Sorangium aterium: one gene and its partner. The protein of the gene in region 1 interacts with the protein of each later gene in a pairwise test. Links are inferred from orthologs where the notes say so. Each region holds a gene or a part of one and is shown on either strand. Other genes may lie near its edges.

Evidence for each region. Proteins that work in one complex are often made in the same cells at the same time.
Region 2: the proteins of POL72_RS09355 (region 1) and POL72_RS01845 interact in binary tests that used the Escherichia coli proteins (3 or more experiments, as listed by UniProt). The link is inferred for Sorangium aterium from one-to-one orthologs.

Annotation. Positions count from the first base shown.
Region 1 is NZ_JAQNDK010000001.1:2,568,425-2,573,328, forward strand. What follows is about bases 1,040-3,892. They hold POL72_RS09355 (PTS sugar transporter subunit IIA), read right to left. Parts: upstream 2,780-3,892; coding sequence 2,300-2,779; downstream 1,040-2,299. Other genes in these bases: hprK (HPr(Ser) kinase/phosphatase), read right to left, coding at 1,040-2,255; hpf (ribosome hibernation-promoting factor, HPF/YfiA family), read right to left, coding at 3,189-3,557; POL72_RS09365 (sigma-70 domain-containing protein), read right to left, coding at 3,848-3,892. Also shown: RNase adapter RapZ, read right to left, coding at 1-1,011; more of hprK, read right to left, coding at 1,008-1,039; more of POL72_RS09365, read right to left, coding at 3,893-4,192; POL72_RS09370 (oxygenase MpaB family protein), read left to right, coding at 4,541-4,904. UniProt on the Escherichia coli protein: Seems to have a role in regulating nitrogen assimilation.
Region 2 is NZ_JAQNDK010000001.1:551,424-556,769, reverse strand. The notes cover bases 873-4,167. They hold POL72_RS01845 (DUF4118 domain-containing protein), read right to left. Parts: upstream 3,797-4,167; coding sequence 1,073-3,796; downstream 873-1,072. Other genes in these bases: kdpC (potassium-transporting ATPase subunit KdpC), read right to left, coding at 3,811-4,167; POL72_RS01850 (response regulator), read right to left, coding at 873-1,057. Also shown: POL72_RS01855 (DEAD/DEAH box helicase), read left to right, coding at 1-332; more of POL72_RS01850, read right to left, coding at 350-872; more of kdpC, read right to left, coding at 4,168-4,383; potassium-transporting ATPase subunit KdpB, read right to left, coding at 4,404-5,346. UniProt on the Escherichia coli protein: Member of the two-component regulatory system KdpD/KdpE involved in the regulation of the kdp operon. KdpD may function as a membrane-associated protein kinase that phosphorylates KdpE in response to environmental signals.

The DNA of each region.
Region 1 (4,904 bases):
CGGGGTCGCTCCCGGCTGCGCCAGCCGGAGATCCACGCCGGGCGCCCCGGCCATGCCCTCTCCCACCCCCGAGGGTACACCACTCGCGCTCACCCGGGCGACGTCCCGGTGCACGACCGTGATGGGCAGCCCCGTCTTCCGCCGCAGGCTGTCGCTGAGCGCGTTGGTGAGCACGACGGAGCGGTGCCGACCGCCGGTGCACCCGATGCCGACGGTGAGGTAGCTCTTTCCTTCGCTGGCGTAGCGCGGCATGCAGAACGAGAGGAGCTGCTCTGTCCTGCAGATGAACTCGAGGGCATCCGCGTTCTTCAGGATGTACTCCCGCACCGGCTCGTCGTTCCCCGTGAGCTCGCGGAGGCCGTGGACGAAATACGGGTTGTCGAGGAAGCGGACGTCGAAGAGCAGATCGGCGTCGAGCGGGATGCCGTACTTGTAACCGAACGAGACGAACCGGGTGGACATCCGGGGCACCTCGACCTTCGAGGGGCGCAGCCGCTCGATGACGACGCGGCGCAGGTCGTGCGTCGACAGCCGGGTCGTGTCGAGCTCGATGGTCGCCCTGGCCCGCAACGACGCGAGCCGCTCGCGCTCGAGGAGGACGCCGTCGAGCATCGCGATGGCGCCGCTGCCGCCGGTCGTCAGCGGGTGCGGGCGCCGCGTCTCGCTGAAGCGCCGGAGCAGCGTCTCGTCCGAGGCGTCGAGGAAGAGGATCACCACGTCCCGTCCGTTCCGGATGGAGTCGAGCGCCGCCGTGGCGCCCGCCAGGAAGGAGCCCACCCGGACGTCGATGCCGAGCCCGATCCGGGTGATCCCGCCCGACTCGCACGCCTCGACCGCCGGCTGCACGAGCGACGTGGGCAGGTTGTCGACGCAGAAGAACCCGAGGTCCTCCAGGGCGTGGAGCGCCGTCGACTTGCCCGCGCCGGAGAGGCCCGTGACGACGACGACGCGCCCCGGCGCGCCGTCGGGCCCGTGCAGGCCGTGCTGCTGCTGATCGCCTGCGTTGCTCACCCTCGCCTCCTCGGCCGCGGCAGGCTCACGGACGACTCCGTGGGGCTGAACCCGGAGCTCGGGCGATCGGGGGGCGGCCTGCCCCGATCCGCGGGCGGCCGGAAGGCGCTGCTCGGGGGGTTCGGCGCGTCCACGCCGCGGCCGGGCGGCGGAGGCCGGGGCGGGCCGGGCGGCGCGGCGCTCCGCGAGGCGCCTTCCTCGGCGAGCCTCGCCGGCGGCGGGATCGACGACTCCTCCGGCGAGCGCTCGCGGAGCAGCTCGCCCTCGACGTTGCCGAAGAACTCGCGGGCCGCGTGGAACCCGGCGTTCTTCAGGAGCTCGTTGCGGGCGGCGACCTCGAGGATCGACGCCATGTCGCGGCCCGGGCGCACGGGGATGACGAGCTCCCGGATCTTCACGCCGAGGATGGTGTGGTACCGCTCGTCCAGCCCGAGCCGATCGTACTCGGTGTCCTTCGACCACTCGACCAGCTTCACCACGACGTCGATCCGCTTGCGCTCGCGGATCGACGTGACGCCGAAGAGGTCCTTCACGTTGAGGATGCCGAGGCCACGCACCTCGAGGTGGTACCGGAGGAGCTCCGCCGGGGCCCCGAAGACCATGCCGGGAGGACGGTAATCGCACTCCACGGCGTCGTCGGCCACGAGCCGGTGGCCGCGCATCACGAGATCGAGCGCGCACTCGCTCTTGCCGATCGCGCTCGACCCCATGAGAAGGAGGCCCACGCCGAAGACGTCGACGAGCACGCCGTGCAGGCGCAGTCGCGGCGCCAGGCGATCGTCGAGCAGCGCGTGCAGCGCGGTGATCGTGGCGCTCGATCGCACGGCCGAGACGAGGAGCGGCGTCCCGGTCTCCTCGGCGCACTGCGCGAGCTCAGGCACAGGGACGAACCCGATGCCGGAGCCGTTCGCCTCGAACGGCTGATCGCCCTGCGTGACGATGACGCAGCACAGGCCGAGCTCGAAGAAGCCGCGCAGCGACAGGAGCCGGTCTTCGCGGGAGAGCTTGTGGAGGAACGAGAGCTCTGTCTGCCCGAGGATCTGCACCCGCGTCGGCACGATGCCGTGGAAGTGGCCGACGAGCGCGAGCCCGGACTTCTGGATGCGGGTGTTCATGATGGGCCGATCGAGGCCCGCGGCGCCGGCGATGAGCGTGAGATCGATGCCGAGCCCCTCGTCGGCCATCAGGCTCCGCACCGCGATGACGGGGCGGTCCGCGCGCCCTCCGCCGGTCGAGGGGGGCATCCGGCCGCCTCCTTCCCCTTCCTGTCCGCTGCTGCGCGGGCCGCTCATGACACCGACCTCCCTTCCTCGGCGGCGATGAGCTCGAACGCCGCGCGCCCGGTCGAGGCGCCGAGCAGGCGCCGCCTGAAGCTTTCGTCCCGCAGCAGACGGGAGATGCGCGCCAGCGTCTTCAGGTGCTCGCCCGTAGCGCGCTTCGGCCCGATCACGGCCACGAGGATCGACACCGGCGCCCCGTCGATCGCGTCGAAGTCGATCGGCTTCGGGCAGATCAGGACCGCGCCGATCAGCCGATCGACGCCCTCCATCGCGCCGTGGGGGATGGCCACGCCGCTGCCGACGCCGGTGGACTGCAGGCGCTCGCGCTCGCCGAGCACCCGCTCGATGTCGTCGGCCTTGACCCCCGGCTGTCCTGTCGCGAGCAGGGCGGCGAGCCGGCGGAGCGCGTCCGCCTTCGAGCGGACGACCCCCTCCTGCTCGCTGGCGACGGATACCTGGTGCGCGGTCAAGATGTCGCGGACTTGCATGCTGATTTCGGCGCTCGGGCGAGGTGAGAGGGCTCTGGAACGGCGCACGTGGCACGGTCGGCGCGGCGCTCGGCCAGGGCCAAGCGAGCCGATGTGGCCATCGTACCCTGGGGACCTCGGGTACGCGACTCAAGGACGCTATCGCGGCGAGCGTCCCGGAGGGAGCGATCTTCGCGCCGCGGTCGCTGGGCGACCGCCGCGGCGCTCCGGGCAGGTCGTGCGTGCGCTGGGGGCGAGCCGATAGAGACGAGCGCCCTTCGCCGCCGCGGCGAGAGCTGCGGCTCACGCGGAGGGAGCGCGCCGCCTCGCCCGCGAGCGGCGGCTCACGGGGCGGGAGCGCGCCGCGCCAGCGGGCGCGGCGGCCCTCGCTCCGGTTCGCGCGCCGCGCCTCGGCGGAGCGCCCGGTGGTTTACGATCGGGTGCGCCCCGCCGAGGCCACCGCTTCGCGCTCCACCTCCACGGCGTACTCGCCGGCGCTCGTCGCGCCGCGCTTCCGCGCCATGGTGTGTCCCTTTCCATCGCGGATCTGCCGCTCGAGCTTGTCGTGGACCGTGTCGATCGACGCGTACATGTCCTCACCCCGTTCGGTCGCATGGAAGGCTAGACTGCCGGAGGAGATGCGAACGTCGGCGACATGCGTCAGACCCTCTACGGAGAGGGTGACCTGCGCCGTCATCGCCTGCCTAAGGAACTTCTGGAGCTTGGCCACCTTCTCGTGGGCGTACTTCTTCACGGCGTCGGTACCCACCATATGCCGGAACGTGATCGTGATGTTCATCGGGTCCAGCCTTCCTTCCCTGATGCGTAGATGAAACAATCGACTACGGCTACAGAGCACCCCTCCATCTCCATAGTAACACTGATGTAGAGCTCCAGTCTGCACTCAACGGCGCAGCGCTTTCGTTTTGTTTGGCGTCGTTCCGTTTCTGCGGGTCTTGCCGCGCCTTGCCCTGACTTGCCGGGAATTGTCGCGGCTTGGCGCCGCTCGCCACCTCTCGCGCACCTGGTCGTGCCCACGCGTCACCATGGCTTGCCGCGCTGCGTCCTGCGCGGCGAGCGCGCCTCCTCTCAACAAGCCTTGGCACGCCCCGCTTGTTCCAGCGCCCGGCGCACCGTGTGCGGGGCCTGGCCCGAGGCCAGCGCGATCTCGCCGATCGTGGGTGTGCGCCCGAGCTCGGCCGCGAGCCGCCTCGCGCTCGCGAGGACGGCCCGGAGCACCTCGACATCGCCCGGATCGAGCGGCTCGGCGACGCGGAGGCCCTCCGACTCCAGCCGGTCGATGATGTACTCCACCTCCTCGTACGAGACCGCCCGCCGGTCGACGACTTCGGCGATGTCGTTGAGGTCCACCCGACCGGTCGACCTATGGCGTGTAAGGAGCTCCTGGATCATGTCGTCGATGACAGGCGGCACGGCGCTAGCGTGCCACCTTCGCGCAGGCCGCGCACGCGCCTGGGCGCGCGAAAGCAGGCCCGAAAGCCGAGCGCGAGACCGAGCTGATCGAGCGTCTCGTCGCCGCGCTCCGCGGCCCTCCCCGCGGCCTCGCCGCGCGGAGCCTGGCCAGCCGGCTCGCCCGCCGCGGGCCCGCCGCCGCGTCACGGCTCATGATCACGGCGCTCCACGGTGAACCGCACCTCACCTCGTCTCGCCCCGCTCGCCACGACCGACGTCTTCATCTGTTCAGCGATGTTTCCGCCAGGATGCGTGAGGCATGATAGAAATGGACGCGTCATCGGGCGGATACACATCAGGAGATCTTCCATGCGCTGGGCCCCTCCCGAATCGCGATCGCGTTATGCGATCCGCGACCATATCGAAGCAAACCTGGATCCGGTCAAGGATCATCAGGAGATTGCATTTCTCTCGACGTGCTATGATTTCTCTTGGGACACGCAGCACGCCCTCGAGCTCGCGCTGTTCCGTGTGTTCGGGATCGCCAAGGGCACACCGCTCCTGGTGCAGACAGGGGAGCTCCTCCAGCGCACCCAGAAGCGCTACGACGACACGGTCCTCATCCTCTCCGAGATGCTGGAGAACGGATACGACAGCGACCGCGGCCGGGCGGCGCTGCGGCGCATGAACCGGCAGCACGGGCGTTACGCCATCCCGAACGACGAGTACCTGT
Region 2 (5,346 bases), 2.0 Mb from region 1 along the record:
TCTTCTTCTTCCTGCGCGCGCTGGCCCGCCGCGACTACGAGGTCGCCTCCGAGATGGTGGAGGGGGAGGAGGCGCCCTGGACGGCGGAGCGGCTGGACGAGGCGCTCCGGGGCTATTACGCGGAGCACGCCGCGATCCGCACCGATCCGGCGGCCCGGAGCCCGAGCAACACGATCATCCACCCCGCCGAGGACGGCGGCTCCTGGGTGGTCCAGCAGATCATCGCCGATCCGGAGGACCACAACGACTGGATGCTCGACTGCAAGGTGGATATCGATCGCTCGCGCGACGCGGGGCGGCCGGTCATCGTGCTCCGGCGCATCGCGAGCTGAGAGCGCGCTCGCGTTGGCTACGGCTCGACTCGAGTCCCCTTGAGCCGGTAGCCCACGCCGGGCTCGGTGATCAGGATCTGCGGTCGCGCCGGGTCGCGCTCCAGCTTGTGCCGCAGCTGCGCCATGTAGACGCGCAGATAGTGTGTCTGCCCCGCGTAGGCAGGGCCCCACACCTCGCCGAGGAGCTGGCGGTGCGTCAGCACCTTTCCGGCGTGTCGGATCAGCGTCGTGAGCAGCTTGTACTCGATCGGTGTCAGGTGGATCTCCTCGCCGCCCCGCAGCACGACCCGGCGCGCGAGATCGACATCGACGTCCTGCACCTTGAAGGTTGAGCTCTCCGCCTTCGCCGCGTGGGCGGCGTGGCGCAGGGCCACGCGCAGCCGCGCCAGGAGCTCACCCGCGCTGAACGGCTTGGTCAGGTAATCGTCGGCGCCGCCGTCCAGCGCGTCGATCTTGTCCTGCTCCTGGCCGCGGGCCGACAGCACGATGATCGGGACAGCGGTCCACTCCCGGAGCCGCCGGGTCACCTCCAGGCCGTCCATGTCAGGGAGCCCGAGATCGAGGAGCACGAGATCCGGATTGCGCGTCGTCGCCTGGGCGATGCCCTCGGCGCCCGTCTCCGTCTCCACGAGCCGGTAGCCGCGGGCCGCCAGCATCGCGCGCAAGAAGCGGCGCATCTGCGGCTCGTCCTCGATCAGCAGCACGAGAGGAGACGCTTCCGCCATCGCCCACCCACGATATCAAGCGCCCGCGGCCGCCGGCAGCTCCGGGGCGGCGAGGTGCGGCGGGCGGCCCTCGATGGGCAACGTCACGCGGAAGACCGCGCCCCCATGAGGCCGATCCTCGGCCGTGATCTGTCCGCCGTGCGCGGCCACGATGCCGCGGCAGATGGTGAGGCCGAGGCCGAGGCCGCGCTGCGTCTGGCCGCGGCCTCGGTGGAATTTCTCGAAGATGGCCTCCTCCTCGCCGGGCGGTAGGCCCGGACCGCGATCCGCGATCTCGAGCATCGCCGTGCTCCGCTCGGTGAACCCCCGGATCCCGATCGGGCTGCCGGCCGGCGAGTACTTGAGCGCGTTCTCGAGCAGGTTGATGAGCACCTGCTCCATCAGCACGCCATCCATCGGGACGAGCTCCGTGGCCCGGTCGAGCTCGATCGAGACCTCCCGGCCTTCCAGGCGCTCCTCGACCCGGTTCAGCGCTGCCCCCACGATCTCCTCGAGCGGCAGCCACTCCTTCTTCACCGCGAGCGCGCCGGACTCCAGGCGCGTCATGTCGAGCAGGTTGCGCACGAGGCGCTCGAGCCGCTGCGCCTCCTCCAGCACGGTCTGCGTCAGGTCGCGCCGGGCCGCCGGGTCGAGCGCGGCCCCCTCGTCGAGCAGCGCGCCCGCGACGCCGGTGATCGTGGCGAGCGGCGTGCGCAGGTCGTGCGAGACCGAGCTCAGGAGGGCGTTGCGGAGCTCCTCCGCCTGGGCGTGGAGCTGCGCGCGCTGGGCCTGCCGCGCGAGCAGGGCGCGCTCCAGCGCGAGCGACGTCTGCGTGGCGAAGGCGCCGAGCAGCTCGCGCCGGCCCAGGTCGAGGGACTGCCACGACCCGCGCGGCCGGACGCTGAGGACGCCGATCGGCCCGGAGGACCCCTGGAGCGGCAGGTGCATCGCGCCCGCGCTCGGGAGCGTGTCGGTCCCGGCCCCCGCGACCTTGCCGCGCGCATACGCCCACTCCGCGACAGCCCGCTCCTGCTCGCCGGCGACAACGCCCTCCGCCGTCCCCGCGCAGACGGCGAGGCGGCCGTCGGGGCCGGGCAGGAGGACCACCGCATCGGCCTCGAAGACGTCGCGCACGTGGCGCGCCGCCGCGAGGCTGAGCTTGTCGGTCTCGCGCAGGGCGGTCAGCTCCCTGCTCATCGCGTAGAGCGCCGCTGTGCGCTGCTCCCGCTGGCCGGCGCTCTCGGCGTCGCGGCGGATGCGCACGGTGAGGCCGGCGATGATCAGCGCCACGAGCAGCATGATCGCGAACGTGACGAGGTACCGGAGGTCGCTGACGACGAAGGTCAGGTACGGCTTGACGAAGAAGAAATCGAAGGCCGCGACGCCGAGCACCGAGGCGAGCACCGAGGGGCCTCGCCCGAAGCGGCTCGCGACGAAGACGACCCCGAGCAGGTACACCATGATGAGGTTCGCCAGGTCGGAGGACGGGTGCATGACCCACGAGACCAGCGTGCAGAGCGCCACGACGCCCGCGCTGAGGGCGTAGGCCAGCGGCGCGACGCGGCGCCGCTCCGGCGACCCGACCTCGGACCGCTGCGCCTCCGCCGTCCCCTGGATGACGTAGACGTCGATGTCGCCGCTCTGGCGCACGAGATCGTCGAGCAGCGAGCCGTAGACGAAGTCCTTCCAGCGAGGGTGGGTCGGCTTGCCGACGACGATCTTGCTGACGTTGTGCTGCCTGGCGTACCGCAGGACCTCCCCGGCGACCTGAGCGCCGTGGAGCTGGACCGTGGTGGCGCCGAGGCGCTCGGCGAGCGCGAGGTTCCGGTCGACCCGCCCGCGGTCGGCCTGGGAGAGCCGCGCCTGCGCCGGCGTCTGCACGGTGACCGCGTGCCACTCCGCCTTCAGGCTGCCGGCCATCCGCCGCGTCGCCCGGATGAGCCGCGCCGACATGGGGCTCGGCCCCACGCAGACGACGATCCGCTCGGCGACGGCCCACGTCTTCTGGATGCCGTGGGCGCGCATGTAGCCGCGCATCTGATCGTCGACGCGCTCGGCGGTGCGCCGCAGGGCGAGCTCGCGCAGGGCGATCAGGTTGCCCTTGCGGAAGAAGTTGCTCGCCGCGCGCTCGATCTGCTCCGAGAGGTAGACCTTGCCCTCGCGCAGCCGCTCGAGGAGGTCGTCCGGCGGGAGGTCGATGAGCTCGATCTCGTCGGCGCGCTCGATCATCGAGTCGGGCACCGTCTCCCGGACCACGACGCCGGTCACCTGGGCCACGACGTCGTTCAGGCTCTCGATGTGCTGGACGTTGACGGTTGTGTAGACGTCGATCCCCGCGTCGAGGAGGTCGATGACGTCCTGCCAGCGCTTCGGGTGCCTGAGCCCCGGCGCGTTCGTGTGCGCGAGCTCGTCGACGAGGAGGAGCTTCGGGCGGCGCTCCAGCGCGGCCTCGAGGTCGAAGTCGCGCAGCGTCCTGCCGCGGTGCTCGACCTCGATCGCCGGCAGGCGCGGCAGCGGCGGAGGCCCGCCGAGGAGCGCCTCCGTCTCGGCGCGCCCGTGCGTCTCGACCCACCCGACGACGACGTCGACGTCTTCGGCGTGGAGCGACCGCGCCGCCGCCAGCATCGCGTACGTCTTGCCGACGCCGGGCGCAGCGCCGAAGAAGATCTTGAGCTTGCCCTTCCCCTCGCGCTCCTCCTCCTCGCGGGCCGCGGCGAGCAGCGCCTCGGGATCCGGCCGGTCTTCGCGTGCGTCCGCCACCGCTCGCGCTCTCCTCAGCGGGCGCCGTCGAGGGCGAGGTTCAGGAGCAGCACGTTCACGTGGGGCTCGCCGAGGAGGCCGAGAAAGCGCCCCTCGGTGTGCCGCGCGACGAGCCGGCGCACCTCGTCGTCTCCCAGGCTCCGCGCGCGCGCCACGCGCCGCACCTGGTACTCCGCCGCCGCGGGGCTGATGTGCGGATCGAGGCCGCTGCCGGAGGCGGTCACCAGGTCGACGGGCACCGGCGCGGCGGCCTCCGGATCCGCGGCGCGGAGCGCCTCGATCCTGGCTTTGACCGCCTCGGCCAGGGCAGGGTTCGTGGGCCCGAGGTTGCTCCCGGCAGAGGCCTGCCCCGCGTAGGGGACGGGGCTCGTCGCCGAGGGGCGGCCCCAGAAGTAGCGCGGATCGTTGAACGGCTGGCCGAGCAGGCTCGATCCGACCACGCGGCCGCCCTGGAGCACGAGGCTGCCGTTCGCCTGGTGCGGGAACGCGGCCTGCGCGACGGCGGTCGAGAGCAGCGGGTAGGCGAACCCCGTGAGGCCGGTGAGGACGAGGAGGAGGACGAGGGCGGGTCGCAGGTGCGCGAGCATGGCGTTCTTTCCTTGGGAGCTCAGGCGAGGCCGAGGGCGGAGAGGAGGAGATCGATCCCTTTGATGCCCACGAACGGCGCGATGAGCCCGCCGAGGCCGTAGACGAGCAGGTTCCTGCGGAGCATCCGCTCCGCGCCGACGGACCGGTAGCGGATGCCCCGGAGCGCGAGCGGGATGAGCGCGACGATGACGAGCGCGTTGAAGATCACCGCGGAGAGCACGGCGCTCCGCGGCGTGGCGAGCCCCATCACGTCGAGCCGCCCGAGCGCAGGATACGTCGAGACGAAGGCCGCCGGGATGATGGCGAAGTACTTCGCGACGTCGTTCGCCAGGCTGAAGGTCGTGAGCGCGCCCCGCGTCATCAGGAGCTGCTTGCCGATCTCGACGATCTCGATGAGCTTGGTCGGGTTCGAGTCGAGATCGACCATGTTCCCGGCCTCCTTCGCGGCCTGGGTGCCCGTGTTCATGGCGACCGCGACGTCCGCCTGCGCCAGCGCGGGGGCGTCGTTCGTCCCGTCGCCGGTCATGGCGACGAGCCGTCCGCCCATCTGGTAATCGCGGATGAGCGAGAGCTTGGCCTCGGGCGTGGCGTGCGCCAGGAAGTCGTCGACGCCGGCCTCGGCGGCGATGGCGGCGGCGGTGAGCGGGTTGTCGCCCGTGATCATCACCGTCTTGATGCCCATGCGCCGGAGGTCGCCGAAGCGCTCCTTGATGCCGCCCTTCACGATGTCCTTGAGGTGGATGACGCCGAGCACGGCGCTGCCCTCGGCGACGACGAGCGGCGTGCCGCCCTTCCGGGCGATGGCCTCCGTCGCCGCCCGCACCGCGGGCGGGACCGCGCCGCCCTTCTCCTTGACGTAGGCCTCGATCGCGTCGACGGCGCCCTTCCGGATCTCGCGCGCGCCGCTGTCGACGCCGCTCATCCGGGTCTGCGCGGTGAAGGGGACGAAGCGGGCGCCGAGG